Regions from separate parts of the Exiguobacterium sp. s89 genome, predicted to be linked through region 4. Evidence: riboswitches for the same ligand, from Rfam matches in the RefSeq annotation. Region 4 holds a riboswitch; each other region holds the start of a gene.
What was found. Region 4 has a riboswitch for thiamine pyrophosphate ahead of thiT (energy-coupled thiamine transporter ThiT). Riboswitches for the same ligand answer to the same signal wherever they lie in the genome.
Positions count from the first base shown of each region.

Region 1: it holds a riboswitch for thiamine pyrophosphate, as region 4 does, so the genes downstream of both, thiW (energy coupling factor transporter S component ThiW) here and thiT (energy-coupled thiamine transporter ThiT) in region 4, are expected to answer to the same signal.
Region 2: it holds a riboswitch for thiamine pyrophosphate, as region 4 does, so the genes downstream of both, tenA (thiaminase II) here and thiT (energy-coupled thiamine transporter ThiT) in region 4, are expected to answer to the same signal.
Region 3: it holds a riboswitch for thiamine pyrophosphate, as region 4 does, so the genes downstream of both, KNO96_RS01740 (YkoF family thiamine/hydroxymethylpyrimidine-binding protein) here and thiT (energy-coupled thiamine transporter ThiT) in region 4, are expected to answer to the same signal.

Region 1 is NZ_JACSKS010000002.1:18,029-22,501, forward strand. It holds gene KNO96_RS06020 (LTA synthase family protein) at 1-758, opposite strand, end outside; gene KNO96_RS06025 (VOC family protein) at 847-1,245, opposite strand; gene KNO96_RS06030 (GNAT family N-acetyltransferase) at 1,456-1,932, shown strand; gene KNO96_RS06035 (hypothetical protein) at 1,927-2,190, opposite strand; gene thiW (energy coupling factor transporter S component ThiW) at 2,251-2,736, opposite strand; TPP riboswitch at 2,803-2,902, opposite strand; gene KNO96_RS06045 (hypothetical protein) at 2,948-3,688, opposite strand; gene KNO96_RS06050 (hypothetical protein) at 3,762-4,454, opposite strand.
Region 2 is NZ_JACSKS010000002.1:49,780-54,252, forward strand. It holds gene KNO96_RS06245 (YjjG family noncanonical pyrimidine nucleotidase) at 110-787, shown strand; gene KNO96_RS06250 (NUDIX hydrolase) at 790-1,239, opposite strand; gene KNO96_RS06255 (pentapeptide repeat-containing protein) at 1,295-1,897, shown strand; gene KNO96_RS06260 (aminoglycoside 6-adenylyltransferase) at 1,894-2,721, shown strand; gene KNO96_RS06265 (hypothetical protein) at 2,772-2,924, shown strand; gene KNO96_RS06270 (ion channel) at 2,932-3,327, opposite strand; TPP riboswitch at 3,464-3,568, shown strand; gene tenA (thiaminase II) at 3,656-4,330, shown strand; gene thiM (hydroxyethylthiazole kinase) at 4,327-4,473, shown strand, end outside.
Region 3 is NZ_JACSKS010000001.1:335,181-339,653, reverse strand. It holds gene KNO96_RS01750 (ABC transporter ATP-binding protein) at 1-727, opposite strand, end outside; gene KNO96_RS01745 (ECF transporter S component) at 720-1,295, opposite strand; gene KNO96_RS01740 (YkoF family thiamine/hydroxymethylpyrimidine-binding protein) at 1,288-1,878, opposite strand; TPP riboswitch at 1,961-2,061, opposite strand; gene KNO96_RS01735 (GTP-binding protein) at 2,121-3,320, opposite strand; gene KNO96_RS01730 (hypothetical protein) at 3,429-3,695, opposite strand; gene KNO96_RS01725 (SMP-30/gluconolactonase/LRE family protein) at 3,708-4,473, opposite strand, start outside.
Region 4 is NZ_JACSKS010000001.1:713,208-717,680, reverse strand. It holds gene pknB (Stk1 family PASTA domain-containing Ser/Thr kinase) at 1-558, shown strand, start outside; gene rsgA (ribosome small subunit-dependent GTPase A) at 600-1,487, shown strand; gene rpe (ribulose-phosphate 3-epimerase) at 1,491-2,147, shown strand; TPP riboswitch at 2,168-2,268, shown strand; gene thiT (energy-coupled thiamine transporter ThiT) at 2,342-2,917, shown strand; gene KNO96_RS03685 (thiamine diphosphokinase) at 2,914-3,498, shown strand; gene rpmB (50S ribosomal protein L28) at 3,556-3,744, opposite strand; gene KNO96_RS03675 (Asp23/Gls24 family envelope stress response protein) at 3,997-4,359, shown strand; gene KNO96_RS03670 (DAK2 domain-containing protein) at 4,382-4,473, shown strand, end outside.

The DNA of each region.
Region 1 (4,473 bases), on a different contig from region 4:
TGTCCATCGATCTGTTGATCGATGACGGATGTTTGGAATGATTCGAGTTGTAAGACGATGACGTTCGTATCCTGACTCGGGGCACTTAATTCCTGATAAGAAAGTGCTCGGATTTGAGAACGCTCCTCGTCTGTCAAGGCTTCGTTCCAGCCCATGGCACGTTCGACGCCTCGAGCGACATCCATCGCGTGATAGCCCCAAAATCCAAGATGGTAGTATTCACGCATATTCGAGATCGGGTCGTCTGCAATCCATTTTTCCCCACGCTGATAACTGAGCGTGAGCGGGATCGTGAAAAGAAGAAATCCAAGTGTGAAGCCGGCAATCGCTAACCGTCTTCCGTTCCACTTCACTTCACGGACAGGATGACGTTTCATATAACGCAAAATCAAACCGTAGATGATGAGGTCGATAAAGAAGAACGCATCGATTGGGCGGATGAGCGTCAAAAAGCCACCCCCGACATCTCCCATCTGCCCGATATCGGATAGTAAAGCGACGGATAATAAGTCTTCAAAATAGCGATAGTACCAGACGTCTGAGACGAGCAGGGTACTATGCAGGAACAGAGAAACGTATAAAATCCATCGGCGGATCGGATAAGACACGGCAAGTGCCCAACTCGTCAGGAGCAAAATCGTCGCCAAGTTGATGAGAAAGAACGAAAAGTCGAACGCCGTCGCGGTCAACCAGCTAAAAAAGAAGAGCTTTGCCAGGGAGAGTGACAAGTAGCTCCAATAATCGAGATATTTGATCATGAACAACACATCCTTTTCATATCCATTCCCGATGAAACGAGTGCGGGAAACGTGAAGATGTGTCCAACAAACAAGAGGCACGTCGACCTCAGTTGATCAGAAACGTATCGCGCAGTTCAATGATGGTTCCTTCTGGTGCTTTCAGTTTACTTAAATGACCGTCGACGACGAAATAGATGTTGCCACCGTGCTTCGGTAAAAACGTGACGCCGAGTTGTTCGAGTCGTGCGACTTCCGCTTTGAGGTCATCCACATAGATCGCAAAATGGACGGGACCGGCCATATGTTTCGAATAATCTTGTAACGTTTCATTCGTTTTAGCAGTCTGGAGCTCGATATAAAAATCACCGAGCTTGAGCCAACTGTTGAAGTCACGCGTATGGAAGTTTCGCGACTCTTGGACGAGTTCAAAACCGAGTGCTTCGTAAAATGTCTTGGACGCAAGATAGTCAGGCGTTTGGATACAGATATGATGGATTTGTTTCATTAGGATGATTCCTCTCATTCAATTTTGATGAAGTGTACGATATGGCCTAGTCAAATACTAAGCGGATGAAGCTATGATGTGAAAAAGACGACAACTTCCCATTTATTTTAGTGTACCGAACGCGTGCTTTTGAAGATACGGGGTAAGAAACTTTTTACGGAAGAAATCGTATGGAAGAGAGAAAAGGATAGAAACCAATGAGGTGAAAGCATGAAAGGAAATGAAATCACGATTCAACCGATTGATGCAGTCAATCGAGATGCGGTCATCGCTCTGACAGTGGACGAGAAACAATCCCGATTCATCGAGACAAATGCCGAGTCGCTTCAAGAGATGGCTGAGGATACGAAATATAATTGGCAGAGCTATGCATTTTATGACGGTGAGCGACCGGTTGGCTTCATGATGGTCGGAGCAGAAAACCAGACAGAACGGTATGTGTGGCTCGATCGTTTCATGATGGATCAAAACGAACAGGGGAAAGGTGTTGGAACGAAGTGCCTACGCATGGCGGTGGACTGGATTCAGACAAAATATGATGTCGATGATATCATCCTGAGCCTCCATCAAGAGAATGAAGCTGCGAAACGATTTTATGCGAAGAACGGCTTTGTCGACAGCGGCTTAATTGATGAATGGAATGGTGAAGCGATTTGGGTCTATCATACAAAAAACCGACCGTCATGAGTCGGTCGGATTCTCGGCTGGACTTGTTGTTTTTGTAGCATTCATGCCCATCGAAAAGAGAACGATAGCTGCAAAGAAGAATAGGGTAACGAACCAGTTTTGGAGAAACGGATCGACAAACGTCGGTTTTTCCAACCAACTCCCGGTTGAGATTTCGGCGTACCAACGTATGTAGAGTGCGATGCGTTCGAGTGTGTATAAGAGTCCGGACAAAAACAACAACATACCACCCGCTACAAGTTGATTGAAACGAGACATAAAACCCCTCCTCTATAGATGTTGTCTATAGTTTACCATTTCCATCCAATTGAGGGGCTTTTATTTGAGTATACTCGGTCGCAACTGTTTGACGCGTGACAAGACGAGCCAACCGAGAAGCGCGCCGGTCAAACTAGAGGCCAGGAACGCCGGGACGAAGAAGAAAGCACCGAACGTCGAGCCCATTAACAGTTTCGCGTACGGGACGGCAATCAACGAAGCGATAACCCCAGTCCCGATGATTTCTCCGAGAGCGGCAGCATAGAAGCGGTTCGTGCGAACGAAGAAAATGCCGGCAAGAAACGCGCCAATCATGCCACCGGGGAACGCGAGCAGTGACCCTGTGCCGGTCATGACGCGAATGAGTCCGGTCACGAATGCGACGAGGACGGCTCCGATTGGGCCGATGGTGACTGCGGCAATCACGTTCACCATATGCTGAATCGGATAAGCGCGGGCGACACCTGTGGGAATCGAGATGAACATCGAGCCGACGACGGCGATGGCGACGAGCATCGCCATCCAAGTGAGTTGTTGAATACGCATGAATAATCTCCTTTCAAAATAAAAACGCCACGTTTCCAGACGGAAAAATGGCGTGGATATACAGAGACGTATCCCAAGCCACTTCCCTACGCTGGTATGAGCCAGATCAGGTTCAAAGGGTCCGGCACAATGCCGTCTCAGCCCGAAGGCTCCCCTAGTGGTCGTTTATTGATTTGAGTATAGCATAGCTAAAATCGGAAAATGGGCGAAATTATCCCTCATTCTTGGCTAACAGATCCTCATAGTCCTTCTCGTTCCAAAAGAGCGGTGAGATGGATTCGGGACCTTTTAATATTTCTCCATCCTGGTCGTATACGATGGCATATCCGCTCGCGACATCGAATACGAACAAGTCGGCAGTGACTTCGGTCACGCCGTTCCCGGCGATGATCACGTCATCGATTGGGTCCCGGGCCAGTTCGACGCCCGCTTCATCGAGTTCGACGAGGAGGGCTGACGTGTAGGCATGGCGGTCATAGACCGTTTGGAATTCATCCTGCGTGAGGACGACATCGGTAGGTGGAGCACTTGTACCGAATTTACGATTTTCAATCTCTTCGACGTATTGAAGGAAGGATTCCTCCTGCCAGAATAGCGGAGCGACCGACTCAGATCCATTGATCACCGTTCCGTCCTGATTATCGAAAATGGTAGCATACGTCCCGTCATCGAGCTTGAATGGGTAAATATCCGCATACGTATGCTCGAGGCCGTTTCCGGCGATGATGACGCGTTCGAACGTCTCGCGAAACGGTTTGATTCCTTGTTGTTCAAGGGCAGTAAGGAGCGGTTTCGTTTGTTCATATTGGTCATAGACGTCTTTAAAGTCCTCACGTGTCCATTCTGTGATGGGTTCATCCGGTGATTCGATTGGAATCGGATTGTCTGCCACTGTATCCGTACAACCTGTGAGTAAAAGTGCACTTAATCCGAACATCGCCCATCGTCTCATGATTTCATCCCCTCAACTTACATTTTCCACCATTTTATCATTCATGACGAAAAAGCAGAACCTGTGCACATTCTCACTCGGGGTGAGGACGTGTCGCATAGTGATCGAGTGTGTTCTTGAAGTGAAGTATATCGTCTTCAGAAATCGTCACACCTGAGGAGGTGCCGTAGCGAACCGCATGATAAACAGATGGGTTCATCGGTAAATCGATGCGTTGGAACCACTCTTGCAATGTCTCATGAGCACGCAATCGTTTGACTGGTACGAGAGATTGGTTGAATGTGATCAATACATCGCGAATCGGGACGTTCGTGAACGCTGTGAGCGTCGAAATGGACGAAGCGTTCTGGTTCTGCACATCTTGTGGGTACAAGTCTGTGCTTGAATCAGCATGATCTCGTGCGCGCGACAAACGTTGCTTCCGTTTTCGATAGATATAAAAGGACAGACAACCGAGCGCAATCAAAGCAACGAAAAACCCGAGATTTCGTCGTGTTGATTCTCCAGAGCCCGTGATTCTCTCAAAAAAGTTATGTTTCCCTTTTTGAGGATCCAATTCAAATGGGTAATCTGCTTTGGATTCACCAATTAAAATTCCATCGTCCTCATCCGATAGGAGATCAGTCGGAAGACTATGACTTTCCTCGACCGGTATCGTTTCCGGGTTATAGAGCCACTCGAATACACTCGTCGTGATCACCATTATCGTGAACGTCCCGAGGAGTGTGGTGGCAATCATGAGAAGAAATTTGTTCGTCCAGCGCAAGAGGGTACCTCCTTTTGAA
Region 2 (4,473 bases), on a different contig from region 4:
CCGGTTCATCGTCAAGAAAAGATAAAGGGGGATTACGTTTATCCCCCTTTTTTTGATGTTCGTTTCTACTTCCTGTACAGTTAGACGAAGAGAGGGGTTAGAAAGAACCATGAAACGTTATGAAGCCATTTTATTTGATATTGATGACACGCTATTAGACTTTAAACAAAGTGAGCACGTCGCCTTGGAGCAATTGCTCGCATCCTACAATGTCCGGATGACGGATGAGGTGAAGTCGCGCTATGTCGACATCAACACGGCCCTGTGGCGCGCATTTGAACGTGGGGAAGTAGACCGCGAGGAAGTACTCGTCGGTCGTCACACGAAACTATTCGATTCGCTCGGTCTTACGGTTGATGGACCATATGTCGAACAGCAGTATCGTGACTATTTACATGCAGGCGTACACATGATCGATGGTGCGTTAGAAATTGTACAAACGCTGAGCGTTGACTATCCGCTCTATATCGTCACAAACGGCGTGACGGTGACTCAATTCAAACGGTTAGAGTCATCGGGACTATTGCCGTACTTCCAAGACGTCTTCGTATCGGATGCGACCGGCTCGCAAAAACCGATGAAGCCGTTCTTTGACTATGTCTTCGACCGAATTCCAAATGTAACGCCAGAGAAAGGCTTAATCATCGGCGACTCGGTCACGGCAGATATCGCCGGTGGGCGGATGTATGGTCTAGATACGTGCTGGTTCAATCCGAAAGAAGTGGCCGCGACGATGGAGTCGACGTATGAGATTCGACATTTACATGAGTTGAAATCGCTTCTCTAAGTTCAAGACGGGTTTAGTGAATGAACTGGCAAACGGTTCGGGAGTTGACCCAATACTTCTGGATAGAGCGTGACGTCTTGGAGACGGTCAAGCTTTTGCCAACGATAAATCAGGTGATCTCTTTCAGGTCCGTAAAAATCGCCGTCTTGGAGCGGGAGGTCACCATCTACATAAAAGTACAGTCCAATCTCATGAAACGGTTGGTCGTTGTACGTAAATAAATTCTCGTGCACGAAAGCGAACGAGGTATCGGTCACATGCATGTTCAACTCTTCATGAAGCTCGCGTGCGAGCGCGGTTGCGGCTTCTTCACCGAGCGTCACGCGACCTCCGGGTAATGCCCAAAAGTCATCCCGGACGTTTCGGTGAATCAATAAATGGTCGTCTTTTACAAAAATACCGGCAACGCGGTAATTGAAGACGCCGTGTTCAGTCGGAAATACGATGTCCATCTATATCACTTCCAATCTTTGTAATCTGTTCTAGTATACCTGAAGGAGAGATCATATGTTTCAACCACATACGCAATATCGAGACGAAGATTTCCGTGACGTGACACTCCGAGACGAAGAACTGTCACACGTCACGTTCGAGAACTGTCGCTTCACATACGTCGATGCAACAGAACTACAAACGGAGCGCTGTCAGTTCATCAATTGTGACTTCACGGATTCGAAATGGAACGCGTCCCGTCATGTCAGCAGTTCATTTTTGAACTGTCAGTTTCATGGTGCCAACTTGTTCACGAGTGAGTTTGAACAATGTAAAATGACCGGGTCATCTTTTGAAGAAAGTCAGTTTGAAGGCGTTCTTGTAAAAGAGGGGGACTGGTCGTTCGTCAATCTTCGTCACGTGTCGCTCAAAAAGATGGATTGGTCCCATGTACGTTTAATTGAGGCGGACCTGTACGGAACTGACTTGACCGAGACGGTTTGGTATCAGGCGGACTTGTCCCGGGCGACACTTCAACATGCGGTGTGTCGTGGTGCCGACTTCAGAGGAGCACTCGTCGATGGGGTTGATTTTTCGAACGTGACGTTACAGCAAACAAAATTAGACGCGATGCAGGCGATCCAAGTCGCGCGCTCATTGGGGGCGATTGTAGAATGAAGCCGGAACAAATCATTGAACAGCTGGTTGCGTTCGCAACAGAACGTGAATACATCCGAACGGTCGTCTTGAACGGCTCGCTCGTCAATCCGAACATCCGACCAGACCCGTATCAGGATGTCGATCTTGCCTTTTACGTAGAAGATGTAAGAGCGGTTGCGGCCGATCGCTCATGGATCGACATGTTTGGAGAGGTCTTGATTATGCAGACACCTGAGACGTCTGATCCCGAACGACATGTAACGTTTTTAGTGCAATATGTAGACGGACACCGTATTGATTTGACGATTCGGTGTGTTGATCAACTTGAAGCGATGCTCGAAGCCGACTCGCTCAGTCAAATCATCTTTGACCGAGATGATCATCCAGATGTGACGCCGTCAGACACATCGTATCGTGTGAAACATCCGTCTGCTGACGAGTATGCGGCTTGTTGGAATGAGTTTTGGTGGGTGTCGCTCTATGTCGTCAAAGGAATCAAGCGGCATCAAGTGCTATATGCGCTCGACCACCTCGACATCATGCGGAATATGCTCCGTCAGATGATGGAATGGAACATCGGTTATGCGACAGATTTCTCGGTGAATCTTGGGAAGTCAGGGGACGGGATGCGCGACCATTTACCGGAAGAGTTATGGGAGATGCTCGGGGCGACGTATGCCTCGGCTGAACTGAGCGCCATTGAGGACACGCATGACCGATTACAATCACTCTTTTTCTTTTGCGCGCAACGCGTCGCCGAACAAGGCCATTTCGTATTTCAGGAGGAAGAAGCGAGACGCGTCCGTGCTGCATGTGCAACACTTCGACATTCGAACGATTAATGACGGCGAGAGCCGGGAAACGCTCCTTATAGAGAAAGGAGCGTTTTTTCATGAATCCATATACGACATTTATTGCCCTTTTAGTCGGAAGTCTCGTCCTCTTTGTCGGCATTCGTTTAAAGAAATGGCCAATCATTTTGGTTGCGATGCTTCCTCTTGGTCTCGTCGCGTTCAATATGTTTTTGCTCATCACCGGACGCTAGAAAATCTTCACTCGTCTTTCTGATACATCGATTTGATGAAGAAGGCACTCGGTAATAAAATACCGATTGCGCCTTCGATGATAGCGAATAATCGGGTCAATCCGATTGGCAACAAATCACCAAAGCCAATCGATAGTAGGGTGACCCCGCTGAAGTACAGGAGGTTTTCCCAAGTCGGTTCAACAGCATTCATGGATTCGAGGGAGGTCACAAGAATGACTGAATCGCGAGATAGCGCATAATAAATCAACGTGAACCCTAACATGACACCAAATAGGCTGACGAATAACTGAGCGAACAACCTCCCATCAAATCCTGTCTGTTTATACGTTTGACGTTTGAAAAACCAAAACACGTTCAAGCTGATGAAGAGTAATGCAATCGTCAATAAAATCGTATTCATTCTGTCCACATCCTTTTCTTATCAATGTGCTTCCTTACCCATTCCCGAAGCGAAGAATGAAAAACGGGATCGGAAAAGGTTTGCAATTGATGAAAAAATTGATAGAATGTGGTCGAAGACGACTGAATTTCATAATGTTTGCCACTAGGGGAGTCGCGTTACGCGGCTGAGATGGACATGGTCCAGACCCTTTGAACCTGATCTAGTTCACGCTAGCGTAGGGAAGTGGGCGAAACGACTCATATGGCTTCACCTAGATATGACTGTTCGAGACGCCGCTTCCGTTATGGGAGGCGGCGTCTTTTATCTGTTATAAGGGGGAGTTCATATGAAATTTACAGATCACTTACGTCAGGAAGCAGATGGATTGTTTGAAGCAAGCTTTCATCACCCGTTTGTCCGTTCACTCGGAGAAGGAACGCTCGATGAGAAGAAGTTCAGACATTACGTCATGCAAGACTCTTATTATTTGAATCAGTTTTCGAAAGTGCAGGCGAAGGGGGCGACGCTCGCACCGACGATGGAACTATCAAGCCGTTTTTTAACACATGCCTTACACACGATTGAGGCGGAACTCTCACTTCATCGAGAGTTCTTTACGATGCTCGACGTAACGGATGTCGAATTGGCGACATTCGAGCCGGCTCCGACCGCTTATGCGTATGCGCTCCATATGCAACAGGCAGGACCGACACTCGGGGACGTGCTCGCGTCGATCCTTCCGTGCTACTGGGTGTATTACGAGATTGGCGAACGTCTTAAAGACAAGCGTCCTGATCATCCGATTTATTCGGCCTGGATTGCGACGTATGGCTCAGAGTGGTTCCGCGAATTGGTGGAAGAACAAATCGATCGATTAGATGAGCTCGCAGGACAAGCGACAGAAGAAGAGCGTGTGCGTTATACGAAACTGTTCTTGAAGAGTTGCTATTACGAAGTCGCTTTTTGGGAAATGGCTTGGACACTTGAGTCGTGGACATTGTCACAGGAGGTCAACCAATGAGACATGAGATTTGGAGTGAGATTCGGAAGCAGGCACCGCTCATTCACAACATCACGAACACAGTCGTGGCGAATTTTTCGGCGAATGGACTGCTCGCCATCGGTGCCTCTCCCGTCATGGCGGATGCAATCGAAGAAGTGGCA
Region 3 (4,473 bases), 380 kb from region 4:
AGTGCTCGACTTCTTGTTGTGGTGTTGACGACGGTGTGAATGTAAAATCATCGACCGATCGAAACGGTTCGTTACGTACAATCCGTCCTTCTTCAAGTTCGATCTGCCAATCAAAAAAGTCTCCCCACATATGCGCGCGATGTTCGACAACGATGACGTTCACGTCATCCATTTGATCGAGCCATTCGACGAATCGATACGCGGTCACCGGGTCAAGGTGCGTCAACGGCTCATCGAGAAGCAACCATTCCGGTTGTCCAACCATGGCGCAGGCGACGGCAATCCGCTGTTTCTCCCCGCCTGACAAGGAATCGATGAGTCGATTTCGATAATCGGTCAGTTGGAGTGACTCGAGAATCTCTGTCACGCGCTGATCGATTACCTCGACTTGTGTCTCCAAATTTTCGAGTGTGAAGATGAGTTCCTCTTCCACCCGTTCCATCACGAACTGTGTGTCCGGGTCTTGGAACACGGTCCCGACCCGCTGATTGATCTCGCCCGGTGCATAGTCGTCGTGTGAACGTCCGAACAGTTCGAGTCTGCCTTCAAGGATCCCATCACAATTCTCTGGATAGAGACGGTTGAATAGCGCAAGAAGCGTCGATTTCCCACTTCCGCTCGCTCCGCTCAATACGGTACGTCCAGGTCGTATGGAAAGTGTCACCTCTTTTAAAATGGTGTCCTGACTTTCTGGAAACCGGAATGAAAGCGATTCTGTCTCAACCATGGACGTTCCCACTCCGAGCGATTGCATAGCCGCGAAGTGACCCTGTCTTGAGCAACAGGTCACTGAGCAACTTCCCACCGATTCCTGCGATGACCATGCCACTAACCGCACGGAGCCCGAACATCGTCGCTACATATCCCGGTTCAAGCATCGCAAATCCGCTCATGAAGTAGGTGTACACGAAACTCGTGACGGCCGAGCCAAATCCAGCAAGCATGAGAACCCATAGCTCATATCGACGATAACCCGTCATTGCAAAGACGGCTTCAGCACCAAGACCTTGAACGATGCCGACCAGGATGATGCGCGGTCCGATCGCATTCCCAATCAACATTTCAATCGTCGCAGCCATCACTTCCGAAATGAAGGCAGCACCCGGTTTTCGAATGATATACGCCGAGATGATTGACACGATGAACCAGATACCGAAGATCCACTCATAGGCGATTGGTCCAATCAACCCTGCCCATAAATTCCCGATATGGACGAACAATAAATAGACAACGGCAAAAACGACAGACAATACGGAGACGAGAACGACCTCTTTCAATTTCCACGACTTAAGCATGTTGACCTCCATGTGACGGACTGTTCACACTGAACGTCACCGTCATGACGACGTGTCGATTCTTCTCGCGCGTCCGGTTGAACGCCGCCTCGTAATACGAGAACACATCATCCAAATTCCCATGAATTCCTGACGCGTAGTGCATTGAGTCATTATACACACCAGCCTGTTTCGCTTGTTCGATTTCATCATAGATGAGATCCATATAGTTACCTGCACCCATCGGATAAAGCGCGAACTGTGAAGAGACATACTGCTCTCTTGACATTCCATTCAATGGTTGTGGTGGTGCATCGAGCGCCTCATCCCCAGCCGAATCTCCCGGACATCCGACGGAGAAGGTTCCGCTCATCGAGACATGGCGTCCTTCTTCCGAAGCCAGACTCAAGACTGTCCGTGCGACGTCGAACACGTGCTCGACGCGCCCTCGGATCACGGTCGATACGTCATCCGTATGTCGCCACACACCTGTCATATTTGTTCCTTTCAATGCTCCTTTAATCGTCCCGACAAAGTCATCTGTCATCGGGCTAAGCGTGAAGCGAAATCCGACAATCGGACTCGTGCCACATGATTCATTCATCTTGTTTCCCCCTCTATATGTGTTTGCATAGAAAAAGCCGCATTCATGAGAATGCAGCAACAAAATCTATACAAACTTGCATAGAGAAAGTGCCGCACTTCCTCACGCCAGTATTACCTGGATCGAGTTATAAGGGATTGGAGCCATGCTCTCATCTCAGCCGAAGCACCCCTAGTGCAGTCATTGATATGCGGTTACTTATGCAGTCACAGTATAGCGATGTTTCGTCACTTTGTAAACGGTCAATCTGAATAAGTGACGAGTTGGCCATTACCAGGAAGTGGGTCATGGAAGGCATTCCACGGCTCCACCATCTCCTCATCCGTCAACAAGCAAGCATCAAGTGACCGCTCGACCGTCTCCCGGTCCATCCGTTGACCGATGAGGACCAATTCGTTCTGTCGATCTCCGTACGGCTCGATGTAGTCCTCGCGTAGTTCAGGTTCTGAGGCAAACATCGCCTCTCGTTCATTCTCCGGAAGTGTCGCTAGCCAACGGCCCGCGTGTTCGAGCGTCGACGCGTATCCGGCTTGAGAGAAGAGACAGGCAAGGTCGTTCCGTGACGCGATCCATAAGAACCCTTTGGCGCGAACGATTTCTTCTGGATAATGCTCCATCCAATTCATCAAACGCTCAGGATGGAACGGTCGACGACGACGGTAAACGAACGAACTGATCCCATACTCTTCCGTTTCCGGCGTATGTTCTTCTGCCTCGAGCTCTTGAATCCATCCCGCCGCATGCATCGCCTGATCGAAATCGAACAAACGGACGTCTAGTAGATTGTCTAACGCCACGTCCGAGTAGGTCGAAGTCAACAATCGTGCGCTCGGGTTGAGCGTCTTGAGCAGACCCTTCATCTCCTGCAGCTCCGCTTCAGTCACCCGGTCCGCCTTATTCAATACGATGATATCCGCAAATTCGACTTGGTCGACGAGTAGGTCGACCACTTCGCGAACGTCACCTGTGTCGACGGCTTGTTGACGTTCCATGAGCGATTCACCGGAATTGAAATCCTTGAAGAAGCGGTACGCGTCGACGACGGTGACCATCGCATCGATATAGACACGGCTCGTCAAATCGATCCCAAGGGCGTCGTCGGCATACGTGAACGTCTGTGCGACGGGAATTGGCTCGGAAATCCCTGATGACTCGATGATAATCCCATCGAGGTCACGATTCTTTGTCAGCTCATCGACAGCCGTGAGCAAATCTTCACGTAACGTACAGCAAATGCACCCGTTCGAGAGCTCGACTAACTTTTCATCGGTACGGGAGAATCCGCCCTGTTCAATCAACTTCTCATCGATGTTCAACTCACTCATATCGTTTACGATGACCGCATATTTTTTGTGATCACGGTTATGTAAAATGTGGTTGAGCAGTGTCGTCTTCCCGCTACCAAGATAACCTGAGAGTACCGTAATTGGAATTCGTTTCATGATGGACCTCCGTTAAATAGTAATCATTACTCTTTGTATAATGTAACGGTTCCACCCTTTTGTCAATAAAAAAACACGCCTCATCGACGTGTTTTCATGAACATTCAATTATTCTTCCAACGCTTTCCGTTCTGCTTCTGAACGCGGATAGGCGTTCGCTTGCCACTCGGCTCGATAAATGGAGTCGAGCTGCGTCAATCCGACTTCATCCTCGTCCTTGTCCGAATCGACACTCGGGACCTCGTCCCACTTCGGATCGAGATAAGAATGATCCTCTTCCCGCGCTCGACTTTCTTGTAATTTTTGAATTCCCACCTTGACCGCTGCCGCAACTGCCAATCCAATACCTGCTCGCACTAACAGTCGTTTCACCATCGTATGTCCTCCTCAACGCCCAAAGCGATAAAGCGGCATCCCTTTCACATCTGTCTCGATAATAAATACCGATCCAGCGTCCGGATGTTCGGTTAACGCCTCCTCGTCCATCCCTTCACGTGCTGTTGTGATGGCTAATCGATTGAGACCATCCCCGATGAAGGCGCATGATGTGACATTCGGGGCAGGGACGTGAACTTCTAACACTTTTTCACCGGTCGATGGATCCCAGCGAGATACTTTACTTCCTGCATAATGTGCGATCCATAAAAAACCTTCCGTATCCGATGTCATGCCATCCGGGAAGCCGTCCTCTTCCGAAAAGTCGATGACGACCTTTCCGTTCGACAATGTGCCGGTCTTCATGTCAAAATCATATTGTCGAATTTTTTCGGTCGGTGTATCAATATGATAAAAAACGGAATGGTCAGGAGACCACGTCAACCCGTTTGAAAGTGTCAACTCTTCCATAAGTGTTGTCGTCGTTCCATCGCGGTCCACCCGATAAAGAGATGCCTGATTCTCTTTATCGTCCAAGTGGAGCGTCCCGGCAAAAATACGACCGTACGGATCGGCTTTCCCATCATTAAAACGTAATCGACCTTCAGGGTCATCCAATTCGACAATTTTAATTAACTCCCGGTTGATTTCATCCCATTCATAAATCCCGTCTTTAAGACCAAGGACGACACCATCCGTCACTTTTGGAATGACGAAACCGACCTGTTTTCCGACCTCGAAAGAAGAAATCTCGTCTTCTCGCTCGTCATACCACCAT
Region 4 (4,473 bases):
GATGTTATTTCCCAATCGCTCGAACCAGGTGAAGAGGTCGTGCCGTCCGAAGTAACGGTCACGCTCGTCGTATCGACAGGAAGCAACAAAGTGGAACTGTCGAATCTTGCCGGGTACACGTTCGAGGAAGCATCGACCTATGCTGAGCAAAACAAACTGAAAATTGTGAGACGTGATGAATTTTCGACAAGTGTTCCAAAAGGTCAAATCATCCGCCAACTTCCGACGGCAGGGACTGCAGTTGACCCTGGTACAGAACTCACAGTCATCGTCTCAGAGGGCGTTGAACCGACCGATGTTTCGATTGAACGAGAAGTCAGTGTCGAAGTCGAGCAACCGGATAAAGACAAAAAACCGAAAGCGGTCGAAGTCGTCATTCGTACGGTCGATGCACGTGGTGAAATTGAAGTATTACGAGATGAAATCACAGAAACAACAACGTATTCGTATACGCTCGTCATTGCCCCCAACGAAGTCGGGACAGCAACGATTGAAGTTGATGGTGAGATCGTCCGAACCGATTCAGTCACATATGCGCAAGCCAAAGAGGCACAATAAAGAGGTGACGGTAGCGTCACCTCTTTTTAAAGGAGGTAGTCATATTGAAAGGAACGATTATTCGCTTACAGGGTGGATTTTATGATGTCATGACCGAATCGAATCAAGAGATTCGGTGTCGCGCCAGAGGAAACTTTCGGAAACGTAACATCTCGCCTGTAGTTGGTGACGATGTAGTGATTCAAGACCAAGAGGATGGGACCGGATATATTCTTGAAGTAGAGGAGCGTCAGAACCATCTCGTCCGACCGCCGATTGCCAACATCGATCAAGCATTTCTCCTCTTTTCAGTAAAAGAGCCAGCATTTTCCTATCATTTGCTTGATCGATTCCTCATTCTGATTGAGTCAAAACAGATCCATCCGATCATCGTCTTGACGAAGATGGACTTGCTGAGTGAAACAGAAACCGGACCGATTCAAGAGGCGGCCGATTGCTATCGTGCAATCGGATATGATGTGATTGAGACGTCAACGGAGCTTTCGGATGGAGTCGAGCAAGTACGGAGACTCTTTAAAGGGAAGACGAGTGTCTTTGCCGGGCAGACGGGCGTCGGAAAAAGTTCGCTACTGAATGCAGTCGCACCAGAACTCGAGTTAGCAACCGGTAAAATCTCCAAGTCGCTCGGTCGGGGGAAGCATACGACGCGTCATGTGACGTTGATTCAATTGGCGGACGGACTAGTAGCAGATACACCGGGATTTTCGAGTTTGGAGTTTCCACAGGAACTCGAGACTGATGAGCTCAGATGGTGTTTCCCGGAGTTTGTCGAACGACACGACGATTGCAAGTTCCGAGGATGTGTTCACATCAACGAACCAGGCTGCGCCATTAAACAAGCCGTTCAAGATGGTAAAATTGCTTCAACTCGCTACGATAATTATGTTACCTTTATGGAAGAGTTAAATGATCGAAAACGGAGGTATTGACAGATGATTAAAATTGCACCATCCATTTTAGCTGCCGATTTTGCCAATTTGGAGGCAGAAGTGAAAGCTGTTCAAGAAGCGGGAGCGGACTATATCCATTTCGATGTGATGGACGGTCAGTTCGTGCCAAACATTTCGATTGGTCTACCTGTGCTCGCGAGCTTACGTAAAAAATCAGATATGGTCCTCGATGTGCACTTGATGATTGACCAACCGGAGCGATACGTGGAAGATTTTGTGAAGGCAGGCGCGGATATCGTGACCGTTCATGTGGAAGCAACGAACCATTTGCATCGTGTCTTGCAACAAATCAAAGTGGCTGGTGCGAAATGTGGAGTCGTCTTGAATCCGCATACACCATTGTCGACGATCGAACATGTGCTCCCAGATGTTGATATGGTATTGCTCATGACCGTCAACCCAGGGTTTGGTGGACAAGCGTTCATTGAATCGGTCGTACCGAAAATTTCAGCGCTCAACCAACTGCGTCAGGATCGCCAACTTGATTTTGAAATTGAAATCGATGGTGGGGTCAACGAAGAGACGGCGAAACATTGCATCGATGCGGGTGCCGATGTACTAGTTGCCGGTTCGGCCATCTACAATCAACCGGATTATAAAGCAGCCATCGATAGCATTCGTGGCGCATCTCGTGTATAATCAACGATAGAACAACAAGATATTGTCGCAAGGGGTGTCACATGATGTGGCTGAGAGGCATACGCTAACCCTTTGAACCTGTTCCGTTCACACGGACGTAGGGATGTGGCGAAAATGCACGTTGCGAATCTAAGCAGCATGGCGTTTACGTCATGCTGCTTTTTGTCGTTCAAACAGTTAAAGGAGGAAGAAAGATGAAATCACGTTTTAAATTACAAGCGCTCATCGAAATTTCATTGTTTGCGGCGCTCGGGCTAATCTTTGATTTACTCATCCCATACCGCTTGCCACAAGGGGGTTCGATTAGTCTAGCGATGCTCCCAATCTTTGTGATGGCATTCCGTCACGGATTGAAAGGGGGACTTGCGACAGGTGCACTCGTCGGGACGCTTCAACTGTTGTTCGGTGCCTACATCTTCACACCTGTACAGTTCTTGCTCGACTATACGGTCGCTTATGGCCTCGTCGGTATGGCGGGTATGTTTGCTGGTCGTGTGAAACAGGCGGCCGGTCAAGGTGCGACGAAGACACTCGCGACATATTTGGTGCTCGGTGCCTTGATCGGGTCGGTGTTGCGTTATGCGGCACATGTCATCTCGGGTATCGTCTTTTTCGCCGAGTATGCGGAAGGTCCGGTCGTAGCGTATTCACTCGGTTATAACGCGACGTACATGGCCCCATCCTTTATTATTTCAGCCATCGTATTAGTATTACTCTTTACAACAGCTCCACGTTTCACACGTGTAGCTACACGGGACATTCGTCAATGAATGTCTTGATCGTCGCGGCAAGTCCGGAAGTTATTCCTTTACCGCGTCATGCCGATTATGTCATCGGTGTTGATGGAGGTTATCAGAGACTGTTAGATGAAGGGATTGAACCGGACGTTGTGGTCGGAGATTTTGACTCGTTTGTGGGAAAACCACCGAAAGAAGCGTTACGCTATCCGTCCGAGAAAGATATGACGGACCTTGAGATTGCGCTTCAGTTGGCAAGAGAGCGAGGGGCAACGAGGATGCACGTATACGGGGCGCTCGGTGGGCGAGTCGATATGACGTTCGCGAACGTCGGTTTGCTCGAGAAGTATCCTGAGATGGTTTTGCATGGGAATGGTCAAACGGTCTATCTCGTTAAAGCCGGTGATTATAGCTTTTCAAAAAAAGAAGGCTACTATTTGTCTTTCATACCTTGGAAGACAGCGACTATTTCTATTGATGGTGTCAAGTACCCGCTCGAACATCATGACATCAAGAGTGAAGAAGCGCTGACGATTTCCAATGAATGGACTGAAGCATTTGCCCGATTGACGGTTCATCGGGGGATCGTTCTCGTCATGGTCGTCAAAAAATAAGCAAAAAAAAATCCCATCGGCGAATGCCGTTGGGATTTATTCGTTCGTGTATAAGTATTATACGCGTTCAACGAGACCAGATTTAAGTGCGCGAGCTGAAACCCAAACGCGTTTCGGTTTACCGTCAACGAGAATACGAACTTTTTGTACGTTCACACCCCAAGTACGTTTTGTCTTGTTGAGTGCGTGCGAACGGTTGTTACCTGATTTAGGTGATTTACCTGTTACGTAGCATTTACGTGCCATGCGTTTCCCCTCCTTTTTTATGTGGGTTCGTCCTAATAGACACTCGTTTATATTAGCACGGCTTTTTTCCCGATGCAACTAGAAAATCATACCATGACAAGAAAAAAACTTGACATTACTCGCAAGGATTTGAATAATGAATGAGGTTATCGCGCTAATTGACCGAGTTTCTGGAGCAGGTTCTTTTAATAACTAGGTACTTATTGTAGAATGTACATTAGGAATCATTCCGAATAAAGGAGGCTACTCCATATGGCAATTGAAATGAAGACAACATATGGCAATATTGACATCACAAGTGACGTCATCGCAACACTCGCAGGTGGTGCAGCGATGGAATGCTTCGGTGTGGTCGGCATGGCTTCACAAGCACAATTGAAAGACGGCATTGCTGAATTGTTAAAACGTGAAAATTATGCACGTGGTGTCGTCGTACGTCAAGAAGATGAAGACGTACATATCGACATGCACATCATTGTAAGCTACGGAACGAAAGTATCTGAAGTCGCATACAACGTGCAAAGCCGAGTGAAGTACACGCTCGGAGAAACTTTAGGATTAAACGTTTCGTCGGTAAATATATTCGTTCAAGGCGTTCGTCTGACGAATGACTGACGAAAACGGAGGAGGATTTGGTGTGGGTTTAAAACGTTTAGATGGATTGGCGCTCTCAAACATGATTGCGAACGGAGCGACCAACTTGAGCCAAAACGCAGATTATGTAGATTC